DNA from 2 places in the Streptomyces sp. NPDC003284 genome. Region 1 is predicted to be linked to the other one. Evidence: riboswitches for the same ligand, from Rfam matches in the RefSeq annotation. Region 1 holds a riboswitch; the other holds the start of a gene.
The links. Region 1 has a riboswitch for cyclic di-AMP ahead of ACWDYF_RS07095 (M23 family metallopeptidase). Riboswitches for the same ligand answer to the same signal wherever they lie in the genome.
Positions count from the first base shown of each region.

Region 1 (5,488 bases):
CCACGCGCGTGTCCCGCGCCCAGCCGCAGCGCCGACCGCAGCCGCCTCCCGCACCGCCCGCCCGCCCGGCCCCTCTCAGGAACGGACGCCCGATGACCACCACCCTGCCCACGACCGAGACCCCGGGCGCCCCCGGGCCGGGCGGCGGCCCCCGCGGACCGGGCTCCGCCCCCGCCGCCGGAGCCGAAGCCGGCCCGGGAGGCCGGCCGCGCGGGCGGCGGCGGACGCCCGGCCGGGTGGCGGAGCGCATACGCGGCCGGATACCGGAGCGGATACCCGACCGCACACCGCACTGGCTGTCCGGCCGCCTCACCCCGGCCGACCTCCGCGTCCTGCGCCTCTACCTCTTCACCCGCCTCGGCCTCGGCCTCGTCGCCTACGCCAGCGCCTGGCTGGCCCCCAGCGGCACCGCCGACCGGACCCCCGCCGGCTGGCTCTCCCGCTGGGAGCAGTGGGACTGGGTCCACTACCGGCGGATCGCCGAGTACGGCTACTTCGACGCGTTCCCGGGCATCGACGTCCCGCACGACAACCGGGTGGCGTTCTTCCCCGGCTTCCCGCTCCTGCTGCGCGCCGTCCACACCGTCGTCCCCGACTGGACCGCGGCCGGGCTGCTGATCTCCCTGGTGAGCGGGGCGGTGGCCGTGGTGGCGCTGGGCCGGATCGCCGCTCTCGGCCGCCCGGACGGCGGCGAGGCGGGCCCGCGGGCCGCGACCTTCCTGCTGTTCTCGCCCGCCGCGGTGTTCCTGGCCGCCGGCTACACCGAGTCGCTGTTCCTCGCCCTGGCGCTCCCGGCCTGGCTCGCGGCCAAGCGCGGCAACTGGCCGCTCGCCGGACTGCTCGGCGCGGCGGCCACCACCGTCCGGGTCAGCGGTCTGTTCCTGGCCGCCGCGCTCGCCGTCGAACTCCTGACCGCCGTACGCGCGCAGGCTCGGGCGGACGGCTCGGACGGCTCGGACGGCTCGGACGGCTCGGACGGCTCGGACGGCTCGGACGGCTCGGACGGCTCGGGCGGCACGCCGCTCGCCCGTCGGCTGCTCCCGCTCGGCTGGTGCCTGCTGCCCGCCGTGCCCGCCGCCGTCTACACCGGCTACCTGCGGGCGCACACCGGTGACTGGATGGCCTGGAAGCACGCCGAGGAACGCGGCTGGTACCGGGACTTCCACACCCCCGCCGAGTCCCTCCGCAACACCTGGCACAACGCCTTCGGCCACCTCCAGAGCACCGGGTACGCCGTCGAGTTCCAGCTGGAGCTGGCGGCCATGGCGGTCGGGGTACTGCTGCTCGCCGTGCTGCTGGTCCGCCGCCGCTGGCCGGAGGCCGTGTTCATCGCCCTCAACCTGTGGGCCCTGGGCACGTCCTACTGGTACCTCTCCGTGCCCCGCGCCACCCTGATCTGGTGGCCGCTGTGGACCGGCCTGGCCCACTGGAGCCTGCGGCGGCGCTGGGTGAAGGACGCGTACGTCGGGGTGGTCGCGCCGCTGACGGCGGTGCTCGCGGTGACGTTCACCTCGGGACACTGGACCGGGTGACGCCACCGGGCCGGTGCTCCGCCGGGGGACGTGCGCGCCCGGACCCAGGGGCGGACGGTGAGGTTCCGGACGGGGCCGCGAGGATGGACGGGTAGAAACCGAGCGCCCCCACGCCTCCGAGTCCGTCCGCCTCCGAGAAAGAGTGCGCCCCGATGCCCCTGCCCCATGTCCTGCTGTCCGCCGCCGTCTCCCTGGACGGCTGCCTGGACGACACCGGCCCCGACCGCCTGCTGCTGTCCGGCGCCGCCGACTTCGACCGGGTCGACGCGGTGCGGGCCGCCTCCGACGCCATCCTCGTCGGCGCCGGCACCCTGCGCGCCGACAACCCCCGCCTGCTGGTCAACGCGCCCGAGCGCCGCGCGGCCCGGGTCGCCGCCGGCCGGCCGGAGCATCCGCTGAAGGTCACGGTCACCGCCACCGGCGAGCTGGACCCGCGGGCGCGCTTCTGGCACACGGGCGGCGAGAAGGCCGTCTACACGACCGACGAGGGCGCCGAACGGCTGCGCCGCGCGGGCGTCGGTACGGCCCCCGGATCCGAGGATCCCGATGCCGCGTCCCCCGCCCCCGGCGCCGCCCCCGCCCCCGCCCCCGGCGCCGCCTCCGTCTCCGTCGTCCCGCTGGGCGCGGCGCTCGACTGGCGGCGCCTGCTGGAGCACCTGCACGACGTGCGCGGGGTGCGCCGGCTCATGGTCGAGGGCGGCGGCACGGTGCACACCCAGTTGCTGAGGCAGCAGCTCGCCGACGAGCTCCAGCTCGTGGTCGCGCCGCTGATCGTCGGGGACCCGGCGGCGCCCCGCCTGTTCGGGCCGGGCGCGTACCAGGCCGGACGGCTGCGGCTGCTGGAGACCCGGGCCCTCGGGGACGTCGTCCTCATGCGCTACGAGCCCACGGCCCCCGGCACCGGGACCGGCGCCGTGCCCGCTGACCGGCACTGGCTGCGGATCGCCTGCGAGCTGGCCGCGCAGTGCCCGCCCTCGCGCACGGCGTTCAGCGTGGGCGCGGTGGTGGTCGCGGCGGACGGCACCCAGCTGGCCCGGGGCCACTCGCGGGAGGCCGGTGACCCGGTGGTGCACGCGGAGGAGGCCGCGCTCGCCAAGATCGACCCGGCGGACCCGCGGCTGCCCGGGGCCACGGTGTACAGCAGCCTGGAACCGTGCGCCCGACGCGCCTCCCGGCCGCGGCCGTGCGCCCGGCTGATTCTGGACGCGGGGGTGCGGCGGGTGGTCACGGCGTGGCGGGAGCCGGACACCTTCGTGGAGTCCGCCGACGGCTCCGGGGTGCTGGCGGCCGGGGGCGCGGACGTCGTGGTGCTGCCGGAGTTCGAGGCCCTGGCCAAGGAGCCGAACCGGCACCTGCCGTAACGCGTGTGCAATCCATCCCGCAGGTGATGTACAGTTATCTCAACGACGCGGGGTGGAGCAGCTCGGTAGCTCGCTGGGCTCATAACCCAGAGGTCGCAGGTTCAAATCCTGTCCCCGCTACTGAAGACTCAGGGCCGGAATCCGGAAACGGATTCCGGCCCTGAGTGTTTTCCGGGCTTCCCGCAGTCTCCCGAGGTCTCCCGCAGTCTCCTGCGGTCTTCCGTGGTCTCCCGCGGCATGCGTTCCCGCTCTCGGTCGCTCCTTGATCGATGTCACCTCGTGTGACCGTCCTGTGTCCGTCCGCATAACAACTGACACACCATCACTTCTCTCGTGGGCGCCCGCGCCGTCGTCGCGCGCCGGAAATGGCCTGAAGTTCAGTCAACTCGCCCTGGTTTCGTCACCTCTGGGGTGTACGTCTTGGCCAAAAAGGTTTAATGATCAAGGCGGGCGGCTTGGAATCGGAGGCCCGGGTCTATTAACGTTCGATAACGCAGCGCGGTCGTCCCAGCCGTCATCAGAGGCGGCTCCGTGCGCGCGCGCCGAATCCCGCAAGGGAACCGGGGAACCACCAACTTGGGGTGAATCGGGCATCATCCGCCGTATCCGTACGGCCGGTTGACGCGCGTAGGAGACCTTCCCGCTCCGAACCCGTCAGCTAACCCGGTAGGCGAGACGGAAGGAAAGGAGCACGCCCGCGTGGCGTCCAACCGGCCTGCCCCAGAAGCCCCGTTCGTGCCGAGCCAGCGCACCGAGTCCTTCGGCTACGGCGGCCGGACCCCCGACGAGGGCCCCGTGGAGGAGTGGAACCCCACCGAGGACTCCCTCCGCCCCGTGCGCGGCCGGCACCGCGTCGCCAAGCAGCGCGGCGGCGGGCTGGCCCGCAGCTCCACCGTGCTCGGCGTGGGCGTCATAGCGGCCGTCGGCGCGGGCGGCATGGCCAGCGCCAACACCGGCAAGCCGCCGGTCGCGATCTCGCTGCCCGACGTGCCGGACCTGCACGCGCTGCCCGCCTCCGTCGGCTCCCTCTTCGACGGCGGCTCCGCCAAGGAGCACCACGAGGGCTCCGCCACCGCGCTCAGCGACGTCACCGCCGCACCGGCCGGGACGGCGGCCGCTCCCCGTGCCGCGTCCGGCGCGGGCGAGGCGCTGCGCAACCGGATCATGGCCCAGGCCGAGCAGCAGCAGGCCCAGGTCGTGGCCAAGGCCGAGGCCGCCACCGAGCAGGCCGCCGTCCAGCGCGCCGCCCGGCAGGCGGACGAGGCCGCCGCCGAGGCGAAGCAGAAGGCCGAGGCCAAGGCCGCCGCCGAGAAGAAGAAGGCGGAGGAGGAGGCCCGGAAGAAGGCCGAGGCGGCGCGGCTGGCGGAGCTGGCCAAGCAGTACACGCTGCCGACCTCCTCGTACACGATCACCTCCACCTTCGGCCAGGCCGGCTCCATGTGGTCCTCCGGGCACCACACCGGCCTCGACTTCGCCGCGCCCACCGGCACCCTGATCAAGGCGATCCACAGCGGTACCGTCACCGAGGCCGGCTGGGCGGGTGCCTACGGCTACCGCACGATCCTCACCCTGGACGACGGCACCGAGCTGTGGTTCTGCCACCAGTCGTCGATCAGCGTGAGCGCCGGGCAGAAGGTCGCCACCGGCGAGGTCATCGGCCGGGTCGGCGCCACCGGCAACGTCACCGGGCCGCATCTGCACCTGGAGGTCCACCCGGGCGCCCAGGCGTCCGGCATCGACCCGATGGCCTGGCTCCAGGCCAAGGGCCTCAACCCCTGATGCCGCTGATGCCCGGTCCATCCGCCTGATTCCCTGATCCCCCCGCTCGCCTGATCCCCCGGGCGGGGGCCCCGCTGCGGGCGCGCCGCCAGCCGTCCGGGTGGTTTGCGCAAGCTTTGCGCCCGGGACCGGCGGGGCGCGGAATGGGCTGCTCCGCCGGGGGCGTTGATGGATCACATGACTTCTCTGCACAAGCTGGGCTCGTCCGACCTCCAGGTCTTCCCGCTCGCCCTCGGCGGCAACGTCTTCGGCTGGACCGCCGACCAGGAGCGGTCCTTCGCCGTCCTGGACGCCTACACGGCGGCCGGCGGCAACTTCCTGGACACAGCCGACTCCTACTCGGCCTGGGTGGAGGGCCACCAGGGCGGCGAGTCCGAGACGATCATCGGCAAGTGGATCAAGGAGCGCGGCAACCGCTCCGACATCGTCATCGCGACCAAGGTCAGCCAGCACCCCGACTTCCAGGGCCTGTCCGGCGCCAATATCAAGGCCGCGGCCGACGCCTCCCTCAAGCGGCTGGGCACCGACCACATCGACCTGTACTACACGCACTTCGACCGGCCCGAGGTGCCCGTCGAGGAGATCATCGGCGCCCTGGACGAACTGGTGCGGGCGGGCAAGGTGCGGTACATCGCCGCCTCCAACATCTCCGCCGAGCGCCTGAAGGAGTCCCTGGACTTCTCCGAACGCGAGGGCCTGGCCCGCTACGTCGCGCTCCAGCCGCACTACAACCTGGTCTCCCGGGACACCTACGAGGGCGCTCTGCGGGACCTCGCCGAGCGGGCGGGCCTGGCGGCGGTGCCGTACTACGCGCTG
Region 1 covers NZ_JBSFSI010000003.1:21,929-27,416, reverse strand. The annotation lists gene ACWDYF_RS07110 (mannosyltransferase family protein) at 93-1,532, shown strand; gene ACWDYF_RS07105 (dihydrofolate reductase family protein) at 1,685-2,893, shown strand; tRNA gene ACWDYF_RS07100 (tRNA-Met) at 2,940-3,013, shown strand; cyclic di-AMP (ydaO/yuaA leader) riboswitch at 3,424-3,581, shown strand; gene ACWDYF_RS07095 (M23 family metallopeptidase) at 3,593-4,672, shown strand; gene ACWDYF_RS07090 (aldo/keto reductase) at 4,850-5,488, shown strand, end outside.

Region 2 (5,488 bases), on a different contig from region 1:
GGCGCCTGCGCGCCTCGGCGACCTCGCGGCCGAGCATCGCGGTGGTCCAGGCGGCCCCGCAGGCCAGCAGCAGGGTGAGGACCGCGGCCCACGCGGGCGCCACCGACAGGTCGTACGCGGCGGTCACGGCGGGCGGCGCGGGCGCGAACACCCGGTCGCGCACGGTGTGGAAGACGGCCGCGGTGCCCAGGACCAGGGCGGCCAGACAGCACAGCAGCACGGTGGCCACCAGGCACTGCCAGACCCACAGCGCGACCACGGGATCCCGCTCCGGCCACTCCGCCCGCGTCAGCGCGCGGGGGACCGGTACGGCGGCCGTCAGCGCGACGGCGGTCAGCAGGAGCAGGCAGACGGTCATGCCACGGGCTCCGGATCCTGATCGGAGGTGGGCGGAGTGGGGTCGTACGGTGGATCGTGCCGTGCGGTGGTGCCGTGCGGGATGGTGCCGTGCTGTGGTGCCGCGGGACGGTGCGTGTCGTTACCGCCAGTATGACGGGGACGGGCGCCACGAGTCAGGGTCCGGCGGCAACCGGTCCGTGCTGCGAGGCGCCCTCCGCCGTCCCCGGGGAAGGGGGCCGGACCGCTCAGCCCGCCGCCACGATCCGCCCGCTCACCTCGCCCAGGCCGACCCGGACCCCGTCCGCGCCCGGCGCCCACGCCGTCAGTGTCACCACGTCCCCGTCCTCCAGGAACGCGCGCTTGCCGTCGGGGAGTTCGAGCGGTTCGCGACCGTTCCAGGTGAGTTCCAAGAGCGAGCCGCGCTGGCCGGGCTCCGGTCCGCTCACCGTGCCCGACCCGTACAGGTCGCCGGTGCGCAGGGAGGCGCCGTTGACCGTCATGTGGGCGAGCTGCTGCGCGGCCGTCCAGTACATCGTGGAGAACGGCGGCTCGGACACCGTGTGGCCGTTGATCGCGACGGAGATCCGCAGGTCGTAGCCGCCAGGCTCCTCGCCGGTGTCGTCCAGGTAGGGCAGCAGCGGGTGCGTGCGGTGCGGCGGGTCCGTCCGCGCGTCCTCCAGCGCGTCCAGCGGGGTGATCCACGCCGACACGGAGGTGGCGAAGGACTTGCCGAGGAACGGGCCGAGCGGGACGTACTCCCACGCCTGCACGTCCCGCGCCGACCAGTCGTTGAGCAGGCACAGCCCGAACACGTGCTCGCGGAAGTCCGCCAGCGCCACCGGCTGCCCGGCCCGCGAGGGCACCCCGACCACGAAGCCGACCTCGGCCTCGATGTCCAGCCGGACCGACGGGCCGAACACGGGCGCGGGGTCGGCGGGGCCCTTGCGCTGTCCCGAGGGGCGTACGACGTCCGTGCCCGAGACGACGACCGTCCCCGAGCGGCCGTGGTAACCGATCGGCAGGTGCTTCCAGTTGGGGGTGAGGGAGTCCTCGGCGTCCGGGCGGAAGATCTGCCCGACGTTGCGCGCGTGGTTCTCGGACGCGTAGAAGTCGACGTAGTCCGCGACCTCGAAGGGCAGGTGCAGGGTCACCGAGGAGAGCGGGTGCAGGAAGGGGGCCACGGTCTCCTGGTGCGCGGGCACCGTCACCCACGCCGTCAGCGCGCGCCGCACGTCCGACCAGGCGGTGCGGCCCGCGGCGAGCAGCGGGTTCAGGGTCGGCCGCGCGAGCAGGGCGGCGTACGGGGAGCCGAGTGCCAGCGCCGCCGCACCCGCGTCGAGGACGTGGTCGCCGAGCCGGACGCCCACGGTCCGCTCCTGCGATCCGGCGCGCGAGAAGACACCGTAGGGAAGGTTGTGCGGACCGAAGGGGTCGCCCTCGGGGACCTCGAAGGGGGGCATCGGGTACTGCCTCTCTTTCGTGTGCCGGTGTTCCATGGGGGACATGGGTGTCTGGCCACACGTTCATGTGGTCGCGCCACACGTTACGGGGGAGGCCGCTGTCTTGGGCAGGGTCCGAGGAGTCTCCCGACGACACGGCGGAGGGACGTCGTCCGGTTTCCGCCCGTCACCCGCCTGGCGGATCCGTATTCTCTGATCATGCCCGCATCCGCTGCCCCCGCGTACGCCCTCATCGCCACCGACCTGGACGGCACGCTGCTGCGCGGCGACGACTCCGTGTCCGGGCGGACCCGCGCCGCGCTCGGCCGGGCGGCGGCGGCCGGTGCCCGGCACCTCGTCGTCACCGGACGGCCGGCGCCGCGGGTCCGCCCGCTGCTGAGGTCCCTCGGCGGCACCGGGCTCGCGGTGTGCGGCCAGGGCGCCCAGCTCTACGACGCCGGGGCCGACCGCATGCTGTGGTCGGTCACGCTCGACCGGGAGACGGCCGAGACCGCGCTCGGCAAGATCGAGGCGGAGGTGGGTGAGGTGTACGCGGCGGTCGACCAGGACGGCGTGGACGGCCGCACGCTCATCGAGCCGGGGTACCGCATGCCGCACCCGACGCTGCCCGCCGAGCGGGTCGGGCGGCGCGAGGAACTGTGGCGCGCGCCCATCAGCAAGGTGCTGCTGCGCCACCCCCGGCTGTCCGACGACGAGCTGGCGGCGGCGGCCCGCGGCGCGGTCGGCCCGCTCGCCTCGGTGACCATGTCGGGCCCGGGGACCGTCGAGCTCCAGCCCTGCGGCATCACCAAGGCGACCGGTCTCGCGCTGGCCGCGGCGCGGCTGGGACTCGGCCCCGGGGACGCCCTCGCCTTCGGCGACATGCCGAACGACATCCCCATGTTCCGGTGGGCGGCCCGGGGGGTGGCGATGGCGGGTGCCCACCCGGAGCTGAAGGCGGTCGCCGACGAGGTCACCACGTCGAACGAGGACGACGGCGTCGCCGTCGTCCTCGATCGTCTGTTCGTCTGAGCCCGCCGCGTGCCGGCCGGCACGCGGCTGCCCGTCAGTACGCGCTGTTGACGTTGTCGATGGAGCCGTAGCGCGCGGCGGCGTAGTTGCAGGCGGCCGTGATGTTGGCGACCGGGTCGTAGATGTCGAACGACGTGCCGGCCACGTGGTAGGCGTTGAAGGTCGGCTGGATGACCTGGAGCAGGCCCTTGGAGGGGATGCCCGCGGCGGCGTTGGAGTCCCAGTTGTTGATGGCCAGCGGGTTGCCGGAGGACTCGCGCATCACATTGCGGTGGATGCCGTTGTACGTGCCGGGAATGCCCTTCTGGGCCATGACCGCGAGCGACTCGCGGATCCATCCGTCCAGGGTGTTCGGGTAGGCGACCGTGCTCGCCGTGGTGGCGGTGGCGGCGGTCGGGGTGGCCGCGGAGGCGCCGGACGCCCCGATCAGCGGCAGGGCGAGGATCGCGGCACCGGTGCCGGAGACGGCGAGGGTGCGGACGAGACGAGCGGCGCGGGAGCGGCTGGGACGACGTGCAGACATGGGGATTTCCTCTCCGTCGCCTGCGAGGTGAGCTGTCGGGTTCGGGCGGGGAGGTGCCCGGCCGGCTCCGGAGAGCACGGCTTCACCCCGAGCCGTTCCGGCGCGGCGTACGACGTAGGACGTACGGCGCTCCGGCCCGGCGACTTACCTGGGTCCCCCGCTCCTGCCATGAGCTGTCGGTGGGTGGTCATCGAGCGCTGGCAGGATTCGGCGTCCGCTCGACTGGCCCGGAACGTATGCGAGAGCACATGTCCCGAACAAGTACCTGATGCATACATCGTCCTAGTTGACCTTGATCCAGGGCATTTTGGCCGCTTGATCCTTTGCGATTGCCAAGGGTCAACTCGCTTGCGGGGGACGGGGAGCGGGGGGTCGGCGGGCCGTGGCGGGGGGTGGAGGTGCGCGTGATGCAGCTCACGGAATAATCCGGCCAGGAGCATTTGCCCCCAAGGGGAATTGAAATACTAATAAGGGTAAATCGGACTCGTAGGGCTGGAAGTGACGGGCATCACGGTCGGTGAGGCCCTGGCCCTGTTCGTACGTACGTGGGCACGGGCGGCGTGTAGGAGGAGAGTGGGCGCGGTGGGGGGAGTGAGGGAGGAGGCTGGAGGAGGGGGAAGTGGGGGAGGGGGAAGGTGGAAGGGGGGCGGGGGTGGCGAGGGAGAGGCAGGGAAGAGCAAGTCGATAAATATCTGTTCATACGTGGTGATCGAAAACATATCGGTCGTGATCCGATACCACCTGGCCTGTATCGGTGGGCGCTATCGGTGATCGAAACGTGACCGGATACGCTGACTTGAGTGATGGCAGCGACCTATCGACAAACCGTGTAAGCGCCAGCAGACACCAGCAGACAGGAGACCCCTCGTGACCGTCGTCGGGCCGTTCGGGCTGAGCGTGCGGGACCAGGCTCTCGAAGCCGATGTCCAGGCCGGATTGGCGGCTGTCGAGGAAGGGCTGCTCGAAGCCACCAAGAGCGAGGTCCCGTTCATCACGGAGGCCGCCCAGCACCTCGTCAAGGCGGGCGGCAAGCGGTTCCGGCCGCTGGTCGTGATGCTCGCGGCCCAGTTCGGCGACCCCGACGCGCCGGGAATCGTGCCCTCGGCCGTGGTCGTGGAGCTGACCCACCTGGCCACGCTCTACCACGACGACGTGATGGACGAGGCCGCCGTGCGGCGCGGGGTGGCCAGCGCCAACACCCGCTGGAACAACGCGGTCGCGGTCCTCACCGGCGACTTCCTCTTCGCCCGCGCCTCCCAGATCCTCGCGGACCTCGGCCCGGAGGCCGTCCGGGTCCAGGCGCTCGCGTTCGAACGGCTCGTCACCGGGCAGATCCTGGAGACCGCCGGACCGCAGGACGGCCGGGACCCGGTCGACCACTACCTGGACGTGCTGGGCGGCAAGACCGGTTCGCTGGTGGCTGTCTCGTGCCGGTTCGGCGCGATGATGTCCGGCGCCGACGAGAGGGTCGTGGACGTGCTGACGCAGTACGGGGAGCGGCTCGGCGTCGCCTTCCAGCTCGCGGACGACGTGCTCGACATCGCCTCCGACTCCCGGGAGTCCGGCAAGACCCCCGGCACCGACCTGCGCGAGGGCGTCGCCACGCTGCCGGTGCTGCGGCTGCGCGAGCGCGCCGCCCGGCTCGGGCTCGCCGAGGACATCGCGCTGTGCGAACTGCTCGACTCCGACCTGAGCGACGACGCCCGGCACGCCGAGGCGCTGACCGCGCTGCGCGCCCATCCCGCGCTCGAACAGGCCCGGCGGGACAGCGTCCGCTACGCCGAGGAGGCGCGGGCCGCGCTGGCCCCGCTGAAGGAGTGCGGCGCCAAGGTGGCCCTGCTCCAGCTGTGCGACGCGGTGGTCCACCGGGTCGGCTAGTGCACCGGGTCGGCTGGTGCACCGGGTCGGCTGGTGCACCGGGTCGGCTGGTACGCCGGGTCGGCTGGTACGCCGGGTCGGCCAGGCCCGCCTACCCGGATCCGGCCCCGGCCCCGGTCGGCCGGGGCCCGACGTGCCTCTTCCCGCCGGTTCTCTCCACCCCCCGGTCCCGCCTCTCCACCCGGCCGGACCTGGTCCCGGCGGGGGTTCCGGCCGGCTTCTCCACCCCGACCCCTACGGGGTGGTGGAGAAGCCGCCCTCGTGTGTCATACCGCAG
Region 2 covers NZ_JBSFSI010000019.1:117,072-122,559, forward strand. The annotation lists gene ACWDYF_RS30590 (M56 family metallopeptidase) at 1-358, opposite strand, end outside; gene fahA (fumarylacetoacetase) at 585-1,799, opposite strand; gene ACWDYF_RS30600 (HAD-IIB family hydrolase) at 1,998-2,810, shown strand; gene ACWDYF_RS30605 (transglycosylase SLT domain-containing protein) at 2,845-3,333, opposite strand; cyclic di-AMP (ydaO/yuaA leader) riboswitch at 3,336-3,525, opposite strand; gene ACWDYF_RS30610 (polyprenyl synthetase family protein) at 4,201-5,211, shown strand.
Region 2: another riboswitch for cyclic di-AMP. It lies ahead of ACWDYF_RS30605 (transglycosylase SLT domain-containing protein); the one in region 1 lies ahead of ACWDYF_RS07095 (M23 family metallopeptidase).